2 regions of the Planococcus lenghuensis genome follow, and region 2 is predicted to be linked to the other one. Evidence: riboswitches for the same ligand, from Rfam matches in the RefSeq annotation. Region 2 holds a riboswitch; the other holds the start of a gene.
What was found. Region 2 has a riboswitch for cobalamin ahead of B0X71_RS15170 (ABC transporter substrate-binding protein). Riboswitches for the same ligand answer to the same signal wherever they lie in the genome.
Positions count from the first base shown of each region.

Region 1: it holds a riboswitch for cobalamin, as region 2 does, so the genes downstream of both, B0X71_RS16495 (acyl-CoA thioesterase) here and B0X71_RS15170 (ABC transporter substrate-binding protein) in region 2, are expected to answer to the same signal.

Region 1 covers NZ_CP019640.1:3,252,716-3,264,254, reverse strand. The annotation lists gene B0X71_RS16515 (sugar ABC transporter ATP-binding protein) at 1-1,210, shown strand, start outside; gene B0X71_RS16510 (ABC transporter permease) at 1,146-2,171, shown strand; gene B0X71_RS16505 (Yip1 family protein) at 2,314-2,961, shown strand; gene B0X71_RS16500 (GGDEF domain-containing protein) at 3,194-4,273, shown strand; cobalamin riboswitch at 4,369-4,546, shown strand; gene B0X71_RS16495 (acyl-CoA thioesterase) at 4,699-5,181, shown strand; gene B0X71_RS16490 (ribonucleoside-diphosphate reductase subunit alpha) at 5,186-7,468, shown strand; gene B0X71_RS16485 (ribonucleotide-diphosphate reductase subunit beta) at 7,482-8,519, shown strand; gene B0X71_RS16480 (flavodoxin domain-containing protein) at 8,500-8,964, shown strand; gene B0X71_RS16475 (aspartate kinase) at 9,024-10,391, opposite strand; gene B0X71_RS16470 (homoserine dehydrogenase) at 10,522-11,539, shown strand, end outside.
Region 2 covers NZ_CP019640.1:2,986,806-2,998,344, forward strand. The annotation lists gene B0X71_RS15145 (bifunctional adenosylcobinamide kinase/adenosylcobinamide-phosphate guanylyltransferase) at 1-374, opposite strand, end outside; gene B0X71_RS15150 (pyridoxal phosphate-dependent aminotransferase) at 356-1,435, opposite strand; gene cbiB (adenosylcobinamide-phosphate synthase CbiB) at 1,410-2,375, opposite strand; gene B0X71_RS15160 (adenosylcobinamide amidohydrolase) at 2,369-3,832, opposite strand; gene B0X71_RS15165 (FecCD family ABC transporter permease) at 3,834-4,826, opposite strand; gene B0X71_RS15170 (ABC transporter substrate-binding protein) at 4,819-5,862, opposite strand; cobalamin riboswitch at 5,969-6,156, opposite strand; gene argS (arginine--tRNA ligase) at 6,199-7,860, opposite strand; gene B0X71_RS15180 (YwiB family protein) at 7,857-8,267, opposite strand; gene B0X71_RS15185 (uridine kinase family protein) at 8,362-9,033, opposite strand; gene B0X71_RS15190 (cation:proton antiporter) at 9,145-10,353, opposite strand; gene speB (agmatinase) at 10,475-11,347, opposite strand; gene speE (spermidine synthase) at 11,351-11,539, opposite strand, start outside.

The DNA of each region.
Region 1 (11,539 bases), 270 kb from region 2:
CGGACTGTTCATTTCAAAGCCGAAACAATATGCGCGGGCAGAAGCCGCGCTCAAGGAGCTGCATTCGGAGTTTATCGACGTGCGGGAACCGGCGTTCAAGCTGTCACTTGCAGAGAAACAGCTCGTCCTGGTTGCCCGGGCCCTCGTCCATTCAGCCAAACTCATTATTTTTGATGAACCGACGGCTCCTCTTTCATCCCATGAATCGGAAAAACTGTTCGCGGTCATCGATAAATTGAAAAAGGAAGGCGTCGGCTGTGTGTTCATTTCACACCGGCTGCCGGAAGTGTTTGAGATCAGTGACCGCATCACCGTGATGCGGGAAGGGAAGACAGTGGAGACATTTGGGGCAGCGACGGCAAGTTCTGAGGCAGTTATCGAAGCGATGCTCGGTGAAGCGCTGAAGAACGAACTGGAAGGGCGTCTGCATCCGATCGGTGATACCCTCCTTCAAGTGGACGGTCTCCGGGACGGCAATAAACTGAAGAATGTTTCGCTGACTGTGGCGGAAGGTGAAATCATCGGTGTTGTCGGCTTGGTCGGGGCCGGGAAGACGGAACTCGCCAAAGCGCTGTTTGGTCACGCCGAACATGTGGACGGAACGGTCACGCTGAAGGGAAAACGCATGAAGCTCAGTCATCCGAAAGACGCCATTCAGGCAGGAATGGCACTCGTGCCTGAAGAACGGCGCAAGGAAGGGCTGTTCGTGGAGGAATCATTAAAAACAAACGCTTCATTTCCGAATCTGAAACGGTTTGCCCCCCGGCTGTTCATGAACCGCCGGGCAGAAAAAAGATTTGCGGAAGATATTATCGACCGTTTAAAAATCAAAACGCGTGATACCGAAACGCCCCTTGTCCACTTAAGCGGAGGAAATCAGCAGAAAGTAGCCATTGGCAAATGGATGTCGCTCGATTCACTGCTGTATTTGTTCGATGAACCGACAAAAGGAGTCGACATCGGCGCGAAGGTTGATATTTTCAAGGAGATTCGGGGCATTGCGGCGGATGGCCGGGGCTGTCTGTACTTCACCAGTGAAATGCATGAGGCGCTCGGAATCGCCGATCGGATCTATGTGATGTATGACGGTCAGATCGTGAAGGAGTTTTCACGGGAAGAAGCGACCCAGGAAAGGATTTTACTTTATGCAAGTGGCGGAAAAGAAGAGCGTGACAAACACAAAAGAGCGGACAGTTCAGTATCTGTATAAATACGGGGCAATCGCCCTGCTCGTTTTAATCATCCTTTATTTCAGTTCAGTCAGCGGCGCATTCTTTACTTATAATAATTTCGCAGATATTTTGCGGTCGATTTCAATCGTTACTGTGCTGGCACTCGGTGTAACATTCACGCTCACGGTCGGCGGATTCGATTTATCGGTCGGTTCAACCATGTCGCTTGCCACTGTCGTGTCCGCTTCACTCATGGTGTGGTACGAATTACCGCTTTGGGCGGTCATCCTGCTGCCGATTGCGGTGGGGGTACTCGTCGGGCTGTTCAATGCATTTCTGATCGTAGTGGTTGGCATACCGGACCTTCTCGCAACACTCGGTACGATGTACGTTGTCGCAGGACTTCACCGGACGTATACAGAAGGGTATTCCATTTATAACAATATGCCGCTGACCTCAGGCGCGACGGCACCCGGGACGATTTCGGAAGCATTTCTGTGGATCGGCCAGGGTGCTCTGCTCGGTCTCCCGGCGCCGGTCTGGATCATGCTCGTGCTGGTGGCGATCAGCTATATTGTGCTGAACCACACCCGGTGGGGCCGCATTCTGTACATGACCGGCGGCAATGCAGAAGCGGCAACGCTATCAGGTGTTAACGTGAAGAAAGTGAAACTCTCGGCTTATGTCATCTCCGGTATATTTGCAGCGATTGCCGGTCTCCTCTTCACAGCGCGTGTCGGATCCGGTCAGATCGATGCCGGCGCACCGCTTATGATGGAAGCCGTCGCAGCGGCATTCGTCGGCTACTCGGTGCTCGGCATCGGGAAGCCTAATGCCATTGGTACATTCTTCGGGGCGGCGGTCATCGGCATCCTGCTGAATGGACTGACAATTCAGAACCTCCCGTATTACGCGTTTGATATCATCAAAGGCGCAGTCTTAGTGGCAGCACTTGCCGTAACTTATATTTACGCAAAAAATAAGTTTAAGCGAGCATGAAGAAGACCCGGCGGCTGCCGGGTTTTTTATCATTTCACTGTACGATGTGGAAAAAAAGCGCAGAACCGGGTATCCCTGAAATAATCGGCCAAGTCATCGTGGGATCTGCTAAAATAGAAATAAAAGTAAGGACGTGCGTAATATGGAAGAAACAAAGTATCATGATGACTTGAATCCGTTCACTGCTATCTGGCTCCGGCCAAGGGAGATAACCCGCTATGTCATCGAAGAAAAATCAAGTGGTTATATCTGGCTGCTTATTGCCCTGACCGGTATTGCCGCTTCGTTGGGGAATATGTCGGCTCCAGGTACAGGTGAAAGCATTCCTGGCTGGGGAGCAATTATTCTGGCGATTATTTTTGGGCCGGTTGCGGGCATTATCGGCGCCGCTTTTGCAGCGGGCGTTTTTTTGTGGATCGGGAAATTATTTCAGGGTACAGGCACGTATTCGGAGCTGTTCCGTGCGGTGGCGGCTGCCGGAATTCCGCAGATCTGGCTGCTGCCCCTGCTGTTTATCTGGATGCTTCTGTCGCCTGAGACGTTTTTCTGGCAGGTGGGGTATGAGCCGTTAAGCGGAGGACAGAATATATTTTGGATGATCACCTTTTTGATTTCTGCGGTTGTGGGGATCTGGGGCTTTGTCATCCAGTGTTTGGGCGTGGCAGAAGCCCATCGGTTCAGCGGATGGAAGGGCTTCTTTACAGTCCTCCTCCCACTCGTGCTGTTTGTGTTGTTTATCATTCTGATTTTCATTCTGCTGATCGGCATGAGCGGATTTTCATCTTATTAATTTTTGCCACTTCTATATATGGAACTGATCAATGCTGAGGGGCTGTCCCGGAAGGTCATGAATCATGATCTGTTCGGGCAGCCCTTTTTTATTTGCGGAAATCAGCGGCTGTTTATTTCCGGGACAGGGATAGAAGACAGGAAAAATAACCCCATTCCATCGATTTCACATATAGACTTATGAACCATTTTTGCTACACTTAAATCATGATGTATTTACTGGGAGATAACGCATGATTGCTATTTTAAACTCTTTTTTCGCAAATATAACGCTGATCATATCCTTTGTATTTGTTTTTTTAAAGACAAAAGAATATTTAGTCGGAAAGGAAAAAATGATTTCCCGTCAGATCTGGATTGTTCCACTTGTCCTCAGTCTGCTAAGTGTTGCAGTCATGTTCCACCCGCTGGAGCACAATGGAATTTTGTTCGATCTGAGAGGAATTCCGTTATTTCTCATCTCTTACATGTTTGGCTGGCGGCTCGGTCTGATAGCCATCATCATTCCCTCGGTTCTCAGGTTCTATTTTGGCGGTCCGACAGTCGAAGAAGGTATTATGCTTGGAATCCTGATGCCTTATATTGTGGGGGCATTGTTTCACCGGAAAGCTTTCTATACGCCGCCGTTCACCATTATTCGGTTCAGGCATATGCTGATGGCTTTTGCTGTAAATGAAGTACTCCGGGTTTCTCTTATGGTGCTCGGCACAGCTGCTGAAGTACGGATTCTGGCTGCACTGGTTGTATTTGAATTGGCAGGTATCGTTTGCATTGCGCTTATGATGAATGAGTCGAGCCAGAAAATGCTGACTGTGAAAAAATTGGAGCGTTTATCCAGAATGGACAGTAAGACGAATTTGTATAATCTAGCGTATTTCGAGCAGAAAGTGAAGAATCTTGCTTCGCATAACGAATCCTATGTTATTGCGATGTTTGATATCGATTATTTTAAACAATTTAATGATACACACGGTCATCCGGCAGGAGATGCAGTGCTGCAGACAATCAGCCGGATTTTGAGTGAAAATATGCGGAAAGAAGATGTATATGCCCGGTATGGCGGGGAGGAGTTCATCCTCTGCTTTTCAGATGTGGAAAGCCTGGAGATGGCAGCAGTGATTGCCGAACGGCTCCGGGAACAGGTGGAAGCCCAAGTGTTTGATGGCGAACGAACACAGCCGGACGGGCGACTGACGATTTCCATTGGTTTGAGCGGCGTCATTAACGGCAAAACACTTGATGAAGCGATTGAAGAGGCAGATCAGGCCCTGTATCGGGCAAAACACGCCGGGCGGAATCAAGTGGCAGTATGAAAAATTGCAAGAAAGGCTTGTCAGCTGCAATGTATTAAGTTATAGTTTGTTATATACAATATTTAGATGATTAGTATTGTTTTACTACTACATATAGTAATGCCAGTAAGAACGGTGCCTGATAAGGCCTAAGAGGGAATCCGGTGAAAAACCGGAGCTGTCCCCGCAACTGTAAGTGCTGACGAACTGTGTAATCCACTGTCTGATAAGACGGGAAGGGCACAGGGAGGATGACGCATGAGCCAGGAGACCTGCCGTTTTTATAGCTTGCACGCTTCTTCGGGAATTGAGAGGCTGCAGCGCGGGTACGTTGGATGAAGCGGGTCTCTTCCTGTTTTATTCAATTGATATTGCGCTGACAGACCCCATCCTTGGGAAGGATGGGGTCTTTTTGCTATCCCGGAGATTGAAGGAAGGAGCAGCAGATGAAAAAACAAGTATCTGCAAGTGATTCAAGAACAGCGCAGACTAAACTGGTGCTGCCGCCCGACACGAATCATATGGGAACGATTTTCGGTGGTACTGTGCTTTCCTATATTGACGAAATTGCTGCGATTGCCGCAATGAAACACAGCAGGAATGTGGTAGTGACCGCTTCAATTGATACAGTAAATTTTTTTTCGTCCGCCAAGGTAGGGGACATACTAAGCCTGGAGGCCGTTGTTGTTTCAACTGGCAGGACTTCGATGGAAGTATACGTGAGAGTGGAATGCCAGAACATGGAGACCAGCGGGAAAACGCTCACGACAACAGCGCTCCTGACAATGGTCGCAATAGGCGCAGATGGGAAACCGACGCCGGTCGCACGGGTATCGCCTGAAACAGAAGAGGAACAGCGGCTGTCCCAAAGTGCTCAGGCCAGAAAAGAATGGCGACTTAAAATCAATGAATACGCAGAGGAGATGTGAGCTTATGAAAGTGGAAACTCGCTCAGAAATGGATACCGTAATGGAAGCAATCCAAAATGCAGAAGAGACATATAAATTGGATGCAACACAATTGAAAGCAAAAGTGGCAGAACTTGAAGGAAATGCGAAACGGGAGACGTCGATGCTTTACGCATTGAACCGGATCTCCATGTCCGAACCTTCGTGGACATTCCTGGCAGCTCGATTATATTTGGAAGAACTTTATGAAAAAGCGGCAGCCGCCCGCAAATATGACGCCGGAGCAAAATATGGAAATTTCCACCTGCTCCTTGAAAAGCTGACGGCGACCGGCATTTACTCGCAGGATTTGCTTGCTGCCTATACAAAAGAAGAAATTGATGAATTGGGCACCGTGATTGAACCGGGACGGGATCTCCTGTTTAATTACATCGGTCTGTTCCTTCTGGCGGATCGCTATTTGGCGAAGGATCACGACGGCACCCTGTATGAATTGCCGCAGGAGCGGTTTCTCATCATTGCGATGGCGCTGATGCAAAATGAGCCGAACGAACAACGGACGGCTCTCGTGAAAGAAGCGTATTGGGCGCTTTCCAATCTATATATGACAGTGGCGACACCAACGCTATCCAATGCAGGAAAAAGCTTCGGTCAGCTGTCTTCGTGCTTCATTGATACCGTTGATGACTCGCTTGATGGCATTTACCTGAACAATTGGGATGTAGCGAGGTTGAGCAAGGATGGCGGCGGTCTTGGCGTGTATTTCGGAAAAGTGCGGGCGCTGGGGTCGGACATCAAGAAGTTCAAAGGCAATTCCTCAGGTGTCATTCCATGGATCCGCCTGCTGAACGATACGGCGGTCAGCGTGGATCAGCTCGGCCAGCGCCAGGGAGCGGTTGCCGTCTACCTGGATGTGTTCCATAAGGACATTATGAACGGCTTTCTCGATTTGAAGACGAATAACGGGGATGAGCGCCGGAAAGCGCATGATATCTTCACAGGCGTATCCCTTCCGGACCTTTTCATGGAAACGTTAAAAGAAACGGACGACAGCGGGCGGAGTGTTGGCCAATGGCATACATTCTGTCCGCATCAAGTAAAGCAAGTCATGGGCTGGAAAGACGAAAACGGCAACGCACTCGGACTTGAGGATTTCTATGATGAACACGACAAGAAATACTTTGCCGAGAAATACGAGGAAGCGGTCAATCATCCGCTCCTGCCGCGGAAAACGTACCGCGCGATGGATATCATGGCGCGCATCATGATTGCCCAGCTGGAGACAGGCACGCCGTATATGTTCTACCGGGATGAAGTGAACCGGCAGAATCCGAACAAGCACGCAAACGGCATCGGCCGCACGTCTATCTACAGCAGTAATTTATGTACTGAAATTTTTCAAAACATGTCGGCCACCACGATTGTGAATGAATATGTGGATGCTGACGGCAACCAAGTCATCGTGCGGAAACCGGGAAATTTCGTCGTCTGCAATTTGTCTTCCATTAATTTGCCGAGGGCAGAGGCCGCGGGTGTGCTGGCACGGCTGATTCCGATTCAGATGCGCCTGCTTGATAACGTTATCGATCTGAATACCATCTCAGTCGGTCAAGCTCAGGCGACGAATAAGAAGATGCGGGCTGTTGGATTAGGTACGTTCGGCTGGCATCACCTCCTGGCGCTCAAAGGAATTCACTGGGAGTCTGACGAAGCGGTATTGTTTGCAGATGAGCTGTATGAAGAAATTGCTTATCATACCATTCATGCTTCCATGGAATTGGCAAAAGAAAAAGGCGCATATTCACTGTCCACAGGTTCTGAATGGCAGACCGGTGCTTATTTCGAGCGCAGGGGCTACGAAGGCGAGCAATGGGATACATTGAAAGCGGAAGTGGCGGAACACGGCGTCCGGAACGGGTGGATGATGGCTGTCGCGCCAAACTCGTCAACAGCAAAAATCGGCGGTTCCACCGACGGGATCGACCCGCTGTACGCAGTGGAATACGCGGAAGAGAAAAAGAACTTCAAATTTAAAGTGACGGCCCCGGATTTGAATCACCGCACGTACGATTATTACCGGCGGACCCGCCACACGATCGATCAGGCGTGGAGCATCCGTCAGAATGCGGCCCGTCAGCGCCATATCGACCAGGGCATCAGCTTTAATCTGTATGTCCGGCATAATATTAAAGCAAAAGAGCTTCTCGCCCTGCACATGGAAGCATGGCAGCAGGGACTCAAAACAACTTATTACATCAGAAGCACTTCGCAGGCTGAACTGGAAGCATGTGAAGCGTGTGAAAGCTAAAGGGGGCAACGCTGTGCAGACATTAACGAAAATTAACTTACTGAACCCGGATCACCCGAACAAGTCAACGGGAATCATCAACGGCCAGTCGTCAGGACTGCTGAACTGGAATGATATTGCGTACCCGCAAATGTATGAATTGTATCAGGCGCTGCTTGCGAATTTCTGGAAGGCTCAGGAAATCAATATGCAGGATGACATCAAGCAATGGGATTCACTGACTGACATCGAAAAAGATGTATTCCTGCGCATCAATACGCAGCTTGCATCGCTCGACAGCCTGCAGACGCCAACGATGAGCCAGGTCATGGATTATGTGACCGACTCCAGCTTCAAAGCAATATTTGCGGTCATATCCCAGCAGGAAGCTGTTCACAATGAATCCTACTCCTACATCTTGAGCTCACTCGTGCCGCTAAGCGAGCAGAACGAACGCTTCAACCAGGCAAAAGCGGACCCGATCGTCCGTAAACGGAATGAACTGATTCTTGCCGCATACGATGCATTCCGCGAGAACCCGACGCCGGAGACATTGTTCCGCCTTGGCATCAATTCAATCAATTTGGAAGGCATTTATTTCTATGCCGGATTTGCGTTCTTTTATCACCTGGCCCGCCAGCAGAAAATGCTGAAGACGAGCACGATGATCAGCTACATCCAGCGCGATGAAATGCAGCACGCCTACTTCATCGGTCAGTTCGTCCGGATTCTGCTGACGGAAAATCCGGAGCTGAATACAGAGGAAAACATCCGCTATATTTACGAAACAATCGGAAAAGCGGTCGAGCTTGAGAAAGAATGGGCGCATTACATCCTTACAGGAATCGATGGCATCGATCTTACAGAATTTGAGGGGTATGTGGAATACTTGGCCAATAAACGCCTGCGGCAGCTCGGCTTGGCGAATATGTATGAAGAGCAGAACAACCCGATGCCGTGGATTCAAGTATTTGGAGACGACATGATGAACGATACGAAATCCGATTTCTTTGAACAAAAATCGCGGACCTATTCGAAAGTGTCGCAGTCCAATGGATTCGACGAATTATAGACCCCGGATTGCAATCGTCTACACATCGGTTACGGGGAATACGGAAGAGTTGAGCCGCATAATCGGCAGCTGCTTCAGTGACGAAGTGAATGTATCGCTGTTCCGAATTGCTGAATTCCCGCTGTCCTGGCTCTGCAGCTATGATGCAGTTATGGTTGGTACGTATACTTGGGGGAACGGCAATGTTCCAACAGAGATGCACAGCCTCTATTCTGCGCTGGAAACGGCTGCAAGAAAGGAGCTTATCACGGCGGCATTTGGCACGGGTGACAGCTTTTACCCGGATTATTGCGGCGCAGTGGACCGTTTCCGGGACATGCTGCACGTCCGGACAGATCTGGCAGTGACGCTGAAGGTGGAATTGATGCCGCAGGAGCGGGACTGGGACCGGTGCCGGAAGTTAGCGGAACTCATCTTGGCCCGGCTGAAGATAAATGCACAGTAAAACCAGCGTCCCGGGCAGATGGCCCGGGACGCTGGTTATGTTTAAAAAGTTATTGAATTCTACAGTTCCGCATACACCGGTGCAAAGAATTCCTGATACAGCTCCCGCAGGACTCTCGTTTCGTCATGCTTGAGTATTCCGAAGACCAAGCTGACCTCAGAAGACCCCTGATTGATCATTTCGATGTTAGCCCCTGTCCGGGCAATGGCTGCAGCGGCGCGTGCCGTAAGACCGGTTGTATGGCGCATACCTTCACCGACGAGGACAACCATGGAAAAATCATGGCGGAAGTGCACGTCATCCGCTGCCAGTTCGGTTTTCACCCGTTCAACAATGCGGGCGTCCTGGCCGGGTTTCAACTGATGGCTGCGTATGATGACCGACAGATCATCGATTCCTGACGGCGCATGCTCGTAGGAGATTTGCTCTTCTTCCAGAATCTGCAGCAGCTTGCGGCCGAACCCGATTTCCCGGTTCATCAAGTATTTGCTGACATAAAGCGTAGAGAAACCGCTGTCGGCCGAGATGCCGGTGACGGGCTGTTCGGAAAAATCACGTTCCGCTGTAATCATCGTACCCGGCGCTTCCGGGTTATTTGTATTTTTAATGCATACTGGGACAGCCGCCCGGAATGCAGGCATTAACGCTTCATCATGCAGAACAGCGAAACCGGCGTACGACAGCTCGCGCATTTCCCGGTACGTCATGTGTGAAATGCTGACCGGCTGATCCACAACGCGGGGGTTTGCGGCAAAGACGGAGTCCACATCCGTGAAGTTCTCATACAGTTCGGCTTTGACAGCGGCCGCCAGAATAGCGCCGGTGATGTCTGAGCCTCCCCGGTTGAACGTCCGCAGAACACCTGAAGCTGTGAAGCCAAAAAAGCCAGGGAACACGCAAATGGCTTCATTATCCTTAAGGGCAGCCAATCTGCCGTATGCTTCCGGCAGGAGCTGTGGATAAGCAGGCGGATCGTTCAAGAGAAGCCCTGCATCTTTTGGATTGCAGTATTGAGCTGAAAGGCCGGTCGCTGTCAGATAAGCTGCAACCAGTTTGGCCGATGCATCTTCACCGCTCGCCTTCAAGGTATCTGTGAATAATCCGGCATCTTTCCTGCTGGAATGCAGCCGGTTATACAGGTCTTCTTCGATATCATTCAGCAGGCTGCTTTCGAGCCCGAGCCCGCTGATGATTTCCTCGTAGCGCTCCATGATCTGGCGGAAGCCTGAAGACGTATCATTTCCGGATAATGCGGCATCTGCAAGCGAGATCAGGTGATCGGTTATTTTTATGTCAGTATCAAACCGTTTACCCGGGGCTGAGACAACAACAATCCGGCGAGAGGTGTCCGCGGTAATGATATTCGCCACCTTTTTGATTTGCTGGGCACTTGCCAAAGAAGTGCCTCCGAATTTGCAGACTTTCATCTCATCCCCTCCATTTTCGCTGAATTTTTCGATTAAGGTTGTGCTTGCCGGCAATGACCTCTATAATGGCATAAATCACAAAGGTAAATGGGTATTCCCATCAGTGTACATAGACCATGGAGGTGCGTCAATGGAAAATAGAGTATCAGTCGGATTATTAGGGTTTGGAACAGTCGGGAGCGGAGTCGCCGCAATCGTTCAGCAGCATCAGCAGGATTTGCTGCATAAATTGGGAGCAGAGGTATCGATCGATAAAGTACTGGTTAAAGATTTGACGAAGGACCGCGACACCGGGCTGTCTCCCGATGTGTTCACAACCGAGTTGGCGGATATCGTGAATGACCCTTCCATCGATATTATTGTGGAAGTCATGGGAGGAATTGAAGAGGCGAAACAGGCTATTGAGCAGGCGCTTCAGGCAGGCAAACAGGTAGTGACCGCCAATAAGGATGTCATGGCGCAGTATGGACATGAACTGCTGCAGCTGGCGGATGCTCAAAAGCAGGACCTGTTCTATGAAGCGAGCGTTGCCGGCGGAATTCCGATCATCCGCACACTTGAAGATGGACTGGCTTCTGACCGCATTTCGAATTTAATGGGGATTGTGAACGGAACGACGAATTTCATCCTGACAAAAATGAAACAGGAAAACATGAGCTATGAAGATGCGCTCGCCCAGGCAACAGCACTTGGCTTTGCGGAAGCCGATCCGACAGCGGATGTGGGCGGGCTTGATGCGGCACGGAAAATGGTGATTTTGTCTTCACTTGCATATTCCACGGAAGTGTCCCTCGACGATGTGGTTGTCCGCGGCATGGATGAGATCCAGGAAGGGGATGTGGAACTGGCTGCCCGCTTTGGCTACACCGTCAAGATGGTGGGCGCCTCCCAGACGGATGAAGACGGGATTGAAGTGGTGTCTGAACCGGTGTTCCTGCCGGATGCCCATCCGCTTGCTTCTGTGAATAATGAATTTAATGCTGTCTACATTCGGGGGGCGGCAGTCGGGGAAACCATGCTGTACGGTCCCGGAGCGGGTTCGCTTCCTACTGCGACATCCGTTGTGGCCGATGTGATTGCGGCTTGCCGCAATATTCTTCTTGAAGTGAAAGGCAAAAGGCAGCATGCCCCTCAGCATGCCCGGCCGA
Region 2 (11,539 bases):
ATCGCCTCCTGCAGCAATCGCCATTTCCTGTCCATGCAGCCGGGAATGGTTGCGCATTCGGCACCTGTCTCCCAGCCATCGTATAGCTCGTTTGCCAAATAGGTGGTCAGGCAATCCCAAAGTACAGCATCCCCTTTTTTCAAATGAGATATGGTCTGAGCAAGGTCGGTCGGCTGCTCGATCGTCAGCCAGCCTAGTCCTTCCCGTTCATTGCGATGCCGCTGGATTCGCGCTTCCATTTCAGCATCGCTCGCCTTGCCGCTCGCAATATAAATCCGGCGGGCTGAATCCACTTCCAAGATTCTCTTTTCAGCATAATTGCTTTTACCGCTTCTGACGCCGCCGCACACAAAAATTAATTTCCCCGCAGCCATCCGGCGATCGCCTCCCGTAAGGCTTCCATATCAGCCGATGATTTCATGCCGATCCGGAACCATTCCCCGTCCATTCCGTTGAATGAATAGGTATGCCGGAGAATCAAACCTCTTTGCAACATATCTTTTAAAAAACGGGCGGGATCATACGATGGAGGCAAACGGAATGACAGAAAGTTCACTGCAGAATCTGTCACTTTGCAGCCCGCGCCTGAGAGAAATGCGGTCATCTTTTGCCGTTCCGCCACAGCCGCTTCCCGAATCATCCGCCGGTACCCGCTTTCTTTGAAGCATTGCGCCCCGATTGCCGCTGCCAGTGCATTCACATTCCAGTGCGCCGCGCCGGCTGTGAGTTCTCTAATTACATCCCCCTGGCCAAGAACATAGCCAAGGCGCAGTCCTGGCAATGCGTACATCTTCGTCATGGAACGGATGATTGTTACATGCGGATTGGCGGACAGTTGCGGAACAAAGGAAAAGGCCTCTCCGGCAAAATCCATGAACGCTTCATCAATGACGAGCTCACAATCGGCCGTCCTGCATATGCCGGCAATCCGTTTCATGTCCTCAGGCCGGATCAGCGCACCGGTCGGATTATGCGGATTGCAAATATAGAAAGCCGCGCAATCAGCCAGTAAGGGAGCCAGCTCATTAACCGGCAATGCCCAGGCGTCATCCGCCTCCAGCTGAATCGTTTTCACTTGTGCCCCTTCCGCTTCCAGCGTTTTCCGGTATTCAGAAAATGCCGGCTCCGCGAGCAGCACCCGCTTTCCGCGGTAACGGCGGGCAAGCCACGTGAACACTTCCGCAGCGCCATTTGAGGCAGCGACTTGGTCCGGACTGACGGAATGAAAAGAAGCGGCAGCCGTCCGGAACGGTTCGGCTGCCGGGTCCGGATAGCGGGTGATGGCCGGCAGCAGCGCCGGCCATTGCTGGCGGATGAAGTCAGGCGGCCCGAACGGATGGACATTCTCACTGAAGTCCAAAAGCCGCACCGGCGGTTCCAGATTCAATTCTTTATAAAGACGGAGCGGGTTAGCTCCATGGTCCGGCAAATTCAATGCACAGCCCTCCTAACGCAAAAATCAGTAAAAACAGCAAAGATACCCGATGCATATGTGTGACGGTTTGCGGGATATGCTTTGCTTCAAGCGGGAATACCAGTGTGCCCATATGTGCTCGAACGGATGGTGCACCGTTATATGTATTGGTGCCGCCGAGCCGGATGCCGAGTTGAACAGCGGTCGCCGCTTCCAGCCAGCCGCTGTTCGGGCTCGGATGCTTCCGGGCATCCCGCATCCATTCAGTGAAGCGCTGCCGGATGGTCAGCTGCCGTTCATTCCTGGTCGCCAGCAGCAATAATGCCCCGGTCAGCCGGCTCGGCACGTAATTCAGCACATCATCCAGTTTTGCCGAAGCAAAGCCAAAATGCTGAAAGGCTTCATTTTTATAGCCCACCATCGAGTCACACGTATTGACGGCCTTGTACAGCCAGATGCCCGGCGCTCCAAGTAAAAAAGCCCAAAACAAGGGGGCGGTCACACCGTCACTTGTGTTTTCCGAGACCGTTTCAACCACACCGCGCACAATTTCACTTTCGTCCAGTTCTCTCGTGTCCCGCCCGACAATCCAGGATAATTTTTCCCTCGCTGTCCCGAAATCCTGCGCGGCAAGCGGATGATAAACATCGGCGGCCGCATCCCGCAGACTTTTCTGTGCCAATCCCGAAGCGATCAAAAGCGTTTCAGCAGCGAATCCGGCCATCCAATGGACAGCTGATGCCGCCCAGACAATGGAGGCAGCTATACCGGTTGCGGCTGCCGTCACTGTCAGGACCAGAAAAAATCCGTTGCGGAATGCATGCGGCGGCCGGTTCCATCTTTTCGTCAATCGCGCGATCAAGGTGCCGATCCACCTTACCGGATGTGGCCAGCCCGGCGGATCACCAATGAGGCGGTCCAGGAGAAAACCGGCTGCGATGGCGAAAATATGACTTACCATTTTTGTTTCGCTTCCATATACAGCCGGATCGCTTCCACCGTACATTCAAATACCCCCGTACCGATGAGCGCACCAAGTTCAGTCACCGGTCCGGCATACGGCAGCTTCTCTCCTTGCTGGGTTGCAGCGATCAGACAGCTGTCCGTCGATGTACCTGTAGCGATTGTGTTCGTCAGCGGATCCCGCACTTCTTCCTGGAAGAGCGCTTTTGTTTTCGCTTCGGTCGCTGTGATCATCGCCTGGATGAACGCTTCATCCGACAGTGTGCCGTTCACGAGTACCCACGTATTGATCGTGCCCACCTGCACAGCGCGCTCAGCAGCACGCGAGACATCCACCGCGTTTCCAACGCCGGCTGTGACAGCGATGATAACCGATCCGAATGCCCCCTCGTATTCCTTAACGATTGCGTCTTCTGTCCTGACCGCCGTCATCATGGCAACGGTATCCGTCACTTTATAGCCGCATTTTTCAATGAAAGCCGTCATTTCTGCCGTGCTGTCATCGCAATTATAATCCACGGACACATGGCGGTTCAGGAATGTCCGATACCAGCCGGCGCCCGCATTGACGACTGCTGACGAAACGGTCTTTAATGGAACCGGGCTTTCCAGTGTCACCATATCAACAGACAGCTTCAGGTCTTCGGCATGGATGCGTGTCCGCGCCGATTGCCGCTTCACTTCCGGAAGCAGGGTGATCTGCGGTTTCGGCAGCTCCGGGTGGGGGTGATTGCTGATGCGGGTCCGGTACACCGCCTGGATCTCTTTTTCTTTCACGACTTCGTGTGGCTCTCCATATCCCGCAACTTCTCCTTCATTCAGCAGTAACAGCTGGTCACAGTACATGGAAGCTAGATTCACATCATGGAAAATTGACACCACTGTCAATCCTTTATCAATTGCTTGTTTTTTTATTGTATCGAGCAGTTCTTTCTGGTGATTGATATCGAGATGGTTGGTCGGTTCATCGAGCAGCAGGACCGGCGCATCCTGCGCCAGTGCCTGAGCTACAAACACCCGCTGCTGTTCACCACCCGACAGCTGATCGAGCAGCGTCCGGCTGTAGCGGGTGATATCCATCAGCTGCATCGCTTCCTGCACGGCAGCTTCATCTTGTGCTGACCATCCGGACAGCCAGCCGCCCTGATGCGGATAGCGGCCGAGTGCCACGGTTTCCTGAACGGTATGCGAAAAGGCATGCGGATGAAGCTGCGGCAGGACCGCCATTTGCCGGGCCAGTTCTTTCGCTCCGAATTGGGCCAGCCGCCTCCCGCCGATCTCGATGGTTCCGGATTTCGCCGGCAGCACGCCGCTGATCATTTTCATCAGCGTGGATTTCCCGCTGCCATTCGGCCCGAGAATGCCCAGCACTTGCCCTTTTTCCACTTCAAAAGAGATGCGTCGGATGATTTCACGTCCGCCGTACCCGCCGGTTAACTCTGTAATCTTCAGCACATTAAGCCCTCCCTTGTCTTTGCCGGAAGAAAATATACGCAAATACCGGTGCCCCGAGCAATGCCGTAATGACGCCGATCGGCAGTTCCGACGGCGAAATGATTGTTCTTGAGACAAAATCACATAAAACGAGCAGCGTCGCTCCATTAATAAATGACAGCGGAAGCACATGCCGATGATCCGCTCCCCAAAGCAGGCGGACCATATGCGGCACGACGAGGCCGACAAAACCGATCGTACCGGATACCGCTACGGCAGCACCGGTCAAAAGCGAACCGCCGACCAAGATCACCAGCTTCCGTTTCCGGACATCCACGCCCAAATGCCTCGCCCGGTCTTCCCCGAACAGCATGGCATTCAGCTCCCGGCGGTTCAACCACAGCATAAATGAACCGATGAACACAAACGGCAACACCATCCAGACATGCGGCCAGCCACGCATTGATACGCTGCCGAGCAGCCAGCTGATAATCTGGCGCAGCTCCTCGCCGCTCAGGGCGACAACGAGGGAAATGACCGATCCAAGAAAGGCGCTGAAGATGATTCCCGTCAGAATGACAGTCTCCATCTTCATCGCTTTATCCACCAATTGGGCGAATCCGATCACGGCAATCATGGTGATCAGTGCACCGGTCATGCTCATCACCGGCAGTGTGAACAGTCCTAAAACCGGAATGGAAAGACCGAAAAAAAGCGTCGTCACAGCGCCGACTGAGGCACCGGACGACACTCCGAGCGTGTATGGATCCGCCAATGGGTTCTGAAGCAACCCTTGGAATGCAGCACCGGCGATTGCAAGGGATGCCCCTACAAGTCCGGCCAATATAACCCGCGGCATCCGGATATCCCACAAAATACTCGCAGCCGTTTCATCTGCTCCCGGATTCCACAAGATATGGAATGGAATCGGGACTGTCCCGACTGTCACGCCCAGAACCACCGATCCTGCCAATAACAGGCAGGAAACGATGTAGGCAATTGCTGTTTTACTCACTGTAAATTTCCGGATAGACAGCTTCCCCAATAGCCTGAAGCCCTTCTGTCAGACGAGGACCTGGACGGGAAACGAGATCTGAATTGACATCGATTACCGCTTCATTTTCCACGGCCGGCACTGTACCAAATCCTTCTCGGGACATTACCTGTTCCACTGCATCCGGAACGAATGCGCCATATGTCGTCAAAATAACTTCCGGATTCCATTCGACGATTTGTTCCGGATCCACATTAATCCAGCCTTCCTGGTCACCGGCGACATTCTCAGCGTTGATAATTTCCAGCATCTCGTGCATGAATGTATTTGATCCGGTCGTATAAATGTCCGGCGTTCCGGCCACTTCAACAAATACGGATTTCGGCTCTTCCACTTGCGCTGCCTGTTCGGCAATTGCTGTGACTTCTTCCTGCATTTGCGCTACGATTTCTTCCGCAGCTGCCGTTTCCCCTGTCAATTGACCAATTGCTTCAATCGAAGCGTATACTTCTTCGAAATTCGTCGCATCGTCTACTACATATACCGGAATACCGGCGTCACGCAGCTGCTGATAGCCTGCAGTTCCCAATCCCAGTCCGGATTCATGCCCCAAGACGATATCCGGTTGCAGACTTACGATTTTTTCCACGTTGAATTCCTGACCGCCGACTTTCTCTACGTCAGCCACTTCTTCCGGATAATTCGCAAAGTCGGAGACACCGACGATATTTTCACCTTCGCCAAGCGCATAAGCAATTTCCGTATTAGAAGGAATCAAAGATACGATTGCATCCGGCTCTTCTTCAATCACGACTTCTTCACCCGTTACATCCGTGACAGTCAGCGGATAGGCTACCTCCTCAGCCGCAGCTTCCTCTTCAACAGGTTCCGCCTCTTCCTCCACCACTTCTGTTTCTTCTTCCGTGACTTCAGTTTCTTCTTCGGTGACTTCAACTTCCTCTTCTGTCACTTCAGTCTCTTCCGCAGTATCCCCACAGCCGGCGAGCACCATCGCAGCAACCGCGCTGCTCATTCCGAATTTCCAATAACTCTTCATATTTTCTCCTCCAATTCAAATAGAAAACGTCTCCCGCGGGCATGCGGGAGACGCTGAAAGTCACGTGAAAGAACTACGCGCACTCAGCCTGTTTCCCGCAGGCTCTTGGGTGTGGCTCATAAAGGCAGGTCTCCTGGCTCGTGATCAAGGCAGTCTGCACCTTCCCGAAGCAATTGCTTCAGTGGTTTTTGCAGACAGCTCACACTTACAGTGGCGGGACCGCGCCGGAATTGAACCGGCTTCCCTTTTAACCTGCCGTGTTCAGCGGCAGGCACCTTTATGCTGTCAAATTCTATTGTTCAGTTGTTTATTATACACCAAAAACCGGAATCCGCACTACATTCTTTCCGGAGCTGCGACACCGACGAGCCGCAACGCGTTGGCAATCGTCGTTTTCACGGCCACTGCCAATGCCAGACGGGCGCCGGTCAGTTCCGGATTTTCCGGATCCACCACTTTGTGCGCACCGTAGAAGCTGTGGAATGCAGCCGCCAGTTCGTGGATGTACGTCGTGATGCGGTGAGGTGCCCGGTGTTTTGCCGCTTCTGCTGTAATCTGAGGGAAGTCGCCGATTTTCTTCAGCACATCGATTTCCTTTTCTTCAGTCAATAAATGCAGGTTATCTGTCGATGCGGCAACCTTTTGTTCATCCGCCTGGCGGAGAATCGAGCAAATGCGGGCATGGGCATATTGCGCATAATACACCGGATTGTCGTTCGACTGGGATACTGCCAGGTCCAAATCGAAATCCATATGGGAATCGACGGAGCGCATCGCGAAGAAATACCGGACAGCATCCAAGCCGACTTCCTCGACGAGCTCACGCATCGTCACGGCTTTGCCGGTCCGCTTGCTCATCTTCACTTTTTCGCCGTCTTTGTACAAGTGCACCATTTGCGATACGAGCACTTCGAGCGTATCCGGCCCGTAGCCTAGCGCTTCGATCGCCGCTTTCATGCGCTGGATATAGCCGTGATGATCCGCTCCCCAAATATTGATAAGCTTATCGAACCCGCGCTGCAGCTTATCCTGATGATAGGCGATATCCGGCGTGAGGTACGTATATGACCCTTCCTGCTTGATCAGCACCCGATCCTTGTCATCGCCAAAATCGGTCGAGCGCAGCCATGTGGCGCCGTCTTCTTCATAAATATAGCCGTTGTCTCGCAATTTATTGAGCGCTTCTTCAATTTTGCCGTTCTTATAAAGGGACGTCTCCGAGAACCACACATCGAATCGCACGCGGAAATCCGCCAGATCCTGCTGCAGTTTCGCGAGTTCCACTTTCAGTCCGTACTCGCGCATTGCGTTAATGCGTTCGCCCGGTGACGTATGGACATATTTATCGCCCACTTTTTCCACCAGCTGTTTGCCGATGTCTTTAATGTCTTGCCCCTGGTAACCATCAACCGGCATCTCCGCATCGATGCCGAGCGCTTCAAAATACCGGACTTCAAGCGACTTGGCAAGATTGTTGATTTGATTGCCTGCATCGTTAATGTAATATTCCCGGGACACGTCATACCCGGCAAAATCTAGCACGTTGCTCAGGGAATCGCCGACTGCCGCGCCACGCGCGTGCCCGAGGTGCAGGTCGCCTGTCGGATTTGCGGACACGAACTCCACTTGGATTTTCTCACCGCCACCTGCATTCGAACGGCCGTAATCGTCCTGCTGTTCAAGTACTGCCTGGACCGCTTCAAGCAAATAATCTTTTTTGATTGTTAAGTTAATGAAGCCGGGACCCGCCACATCGATCGTCTTGATATTCGCCGCGTCTTTATCCAGATTTTCCAGAATCGCTTCCGCAATGGCACGCGGCGGCTTTTTCGCAATGCGTGTCAGCTGCATCGCAATATTCGTTGCATAGTCGCCGTTTTCTTTATTTTTCGGTGCTTCCAGCTGCACATCAACCGGTTCGTCCGTAAGTCCCGCTTTCTTGACGGCCTCGGCGAACGCGTCCTTGATCGCCTGCTGTGCCTGTTCTACTGCATTCATGATGTAACCTCCGTGTATATGATTTCCATTTTATATTCACCGACCGCTGAAGCGCCCATCGCCAGATCATAATGGACGAAAAACCGGGTGTCACTTGCGACTAATTCATGGGTCGCCGTCGTCAGCAAAAATGTGCCTTGTTCGTTTGTATAATTGCCCTGCTGCTCCGCGTCCAATAAAAACGGCAGTCGCATATCAAGTCCGCCGCTCCGCAGAATCAGCGCTTCCGTTTCTCCAATCTTCACGGTCGTCCTGATATCGAGCTCATCCTGTTTTTCCTCATACTGCAGGTACCGCTGGCCGTTTTTGACCGTCATCGTCCCCGATGACCACAGTTCAAACGTTTCCGCTTCCGTTCCGGGCTGCTGGATGGTCGTTGTAAGTCTGATTTTCACCGGTGTTCGCATCGCCGGCCGCCTCCCTCCGCTGAATGATAACCTTCTTATTATAGCGCGACGGAATTGTGGTTTTCAATCATATTAAGACGGGGATGCAGAAGATTCAATTCTCTGTACCGGGCCTTTGAAATGAATTCAGCGAATTCTTCTCCACTCGTGCTGCGTCATTGGAATTGTTGATAATGATATCGAATTGTGCGCTGTACGTATGCATGAACACTTCATACTGAATCCGGCGCTCGGCGTGGGACTGCCGCAAATACGTCAGGTCCATGCCCCTTTCTTTGATATCACGACCGGATCTTCTCTGAAATTCCGTATCCCCGTCCGTGTAGACGTAGAGGTTCAAGTCGAATAAATCCGGATTGCTGAAGGCGACAGACATCCCTTCGACAATCGCCACATTCCTGTCCGCAGACAGCACTTCACTTTTCATGAACGACGTATCGATTGTAAAGACGTCAAGTCCTGGGCGGAGCATTCGGATATCCCGCTCTAAAGCGGCCACATGATGGGCTGCCGGGTGGCACGCTGTCATTTTGTCCTGATGTTCTTCGTTCTCGTATGTATAGGAAATCCGTGTGTGCTTCCGCACGTTCGAGCTGATAATATACGGATCCGTGTTCATGTAATTTACTTGCTCCCGGTTCAGCCGGTTCATCAGCCCATTCGCAAAAGTCGTTTTCCCGGCCGCCCCGTGCCCTGAAATGCCGATAACCAGCCGTCTGTCAGCAGCATTGAGCCAATCCGCGATTTCTCGTACTAATCGATCCATCCTTCTTCCTCCCTTAATCTGCAGTCTTTATTATAGGCTAACGCACCCGGTACAGAAAAGAAGGCATGGCCGCCGCCACACCTTCCCGTTTAAATCGCTTAATTCATTTTATCAAAGTCCGAGTTTCCGGATCAGCGGTTTGATGGTCAGCCCTTGGACGATTAAGGAAAACAGCACAACCGCGAATGTCAGCAGCAGGATCGTCTCCCGCCCTTCAAATGCCGGCGGCAGGCTGAGCGCCAACGCGATGGATAGACTGCCTTTCAATCCGCCCCAATTCAATAGAATCCGCTCTTTCCGGTTCAGTTCCTTTGCCGGCATCGTGCTGAGGAACAAGGCAATAATTCTCGCACCGACCACAATTACGATGGCCAGCAGGATGACACCCCATTGTCCGGTAAAGTCGATATTGCGGATTTCCAGTCCGACGATAAGAAAAATCAGCGCATTCGCAATAAGTCCGATAACATCCCAAAATGAATTGATATTGCGCTCGGTAATCTCCGACATGCCGATTTTACCGCCATAGTCACCAAAGACGAAGCCGCCGGCGACAACGGCGATAACGCCTGAAACGTGCAGCTGTTCCGCAATGAAGAAACTGCCGAAGAATAACAGTGCGGAAACGGCGATTTCAAACGGATAATCATCGTAGAAGCGAATCACTTGGGAGAAGATGAAGCCAAGGATGACGCCTACCAAAACGCCGCCAATAGCAAAGCGCAGGAACATCCAAATGCCGCTTCCGAGTCCAGCCCAACCCATTTCCAAGTATGTAAGTAAATAAAGAGAAGAAATCTGGAACAGCACGACGGCAATCCCGTCATTGAACAGCGATTCGCCTTCCATGATGGTCGACAGCTTTTCCGATACACCGACCGATTTGAAGATGGACAGCACGGAAATAGGATCGGTCGCACTCATGAGCGCTGCGAATGTGAAAGCAACCGCAATCGGCAAGCCGATCAAATAATGGGTGCTGAAGCCAATGATGAGAAACGACAAGAGCGTACCGCCGAGCGCCATGCCGACGACCGTTTTCCGGCGTGCATATAAATGATGAAACGGCAGTTTCAATGTCGCATCCCCTAATAAAATCGGCAGGAATAATGAAATGATGATAATTTGAAAGACGTTCGATTGCGTAATGAACGCTTCTGCCCGGTCGATAAATGGAAAACTGGTGATTCCGAGAACCAGGCCAACAAGCACGAGCGCGATCGTGTCCGGCTGGTTAAGTTTTCTTGCAATGCCAATGACTGCAATGGCAATGGCAAGCAGCAGTAAAATCTGCATGAAGGTTTCGTTGAATTCGTGCATTCCGTGTTCCTCCTGTTCTGAAGGGTCCTCTTACAACCATTTCTCTAATTCCCGGCCGATAAACCTCCGGGCGGCAGCTGAATTAAAAAAACGGCCCCTGATCGGAGCCGTTTGTAATCAATCAGCGCACCCAGCCGAGCAGCATTTCCCGGATGAGTTTGCTTGCTGTGTTTGCTGTCTGATCGGAATGATCATAGACCGGTGCCACTTCAACGAGATCGAATCCGACAACGTTGACTCCTGAAGCCGCAATAGCATGGATGGCGGCGAGCAATTCGCGCGACGTGATGCCGCCAGCGTCGACTGTGCCGGTTCCAGGCGCGTGCGCCGGATCCAGTACATCAATGTCGATCGTGATATACACCGGACGCCCGTCAAGCGTCGGCAGGACTTTCTTCAACGGCTCAAGCACTTCGAACTTCGAAATGTGCATGCCGTTTTCTTTTGCCCAATCGAATTCTTCTTTCATTCCGGAACGGATGCCGAATGAATACACATTCTTCGGTCCAATGACGTCCGCGATTTTACGGATCGGCGTGGAATGGGAGTATTCGTAGCCTTCGTAATGTTCACGAAGATCGGTATGGGCATCCATATGGATGACGGCGAGATCGTCGTATTTCTCGGCGACCGCCTTCATGACCGGCAGCGATACGAGATGCTCGCCGCCGAGACCGACCGGGATTTTGTCGTCTTTTAATAATTGATGAATGTAATTATTGATGATTTCAAGGCTCTGTTCCGCGTTGCCGAACGGCAGCGGTATGTCCCCTGCATCGAAGAATTTCACGTCATCGAGATCCCGGTCAAGATACGGGCTGTACTCTTCCAGACCGATCGACACTTCGCGGATCTTGGCAGGACCGAAGCGGGAGCCCGGACGGAAAGATACCGTCCAGTCCATCGGCATGCCGTAAATGACCGCTTTGGATTCTTCGTAATTCGGATGGCTTTTAATGAACACTTTGCCTGAATACGTATCGTCAAAACGCATCGCTTATTCCTCCGTCAAATCTTTCACGAATTTCGGGAGAACGAAGGAAGCATTATGCAGTTCTTTTGTGTAGTATTTCGTGTCGATGTCATGGAACCGCTCTTCTTTCACAGCGAGCGGATCATACTTTTTCGAACCGATCGTGAACGCCCACAGACCGCTCGGGTACGTCGGGATATTCGCCGTATACAG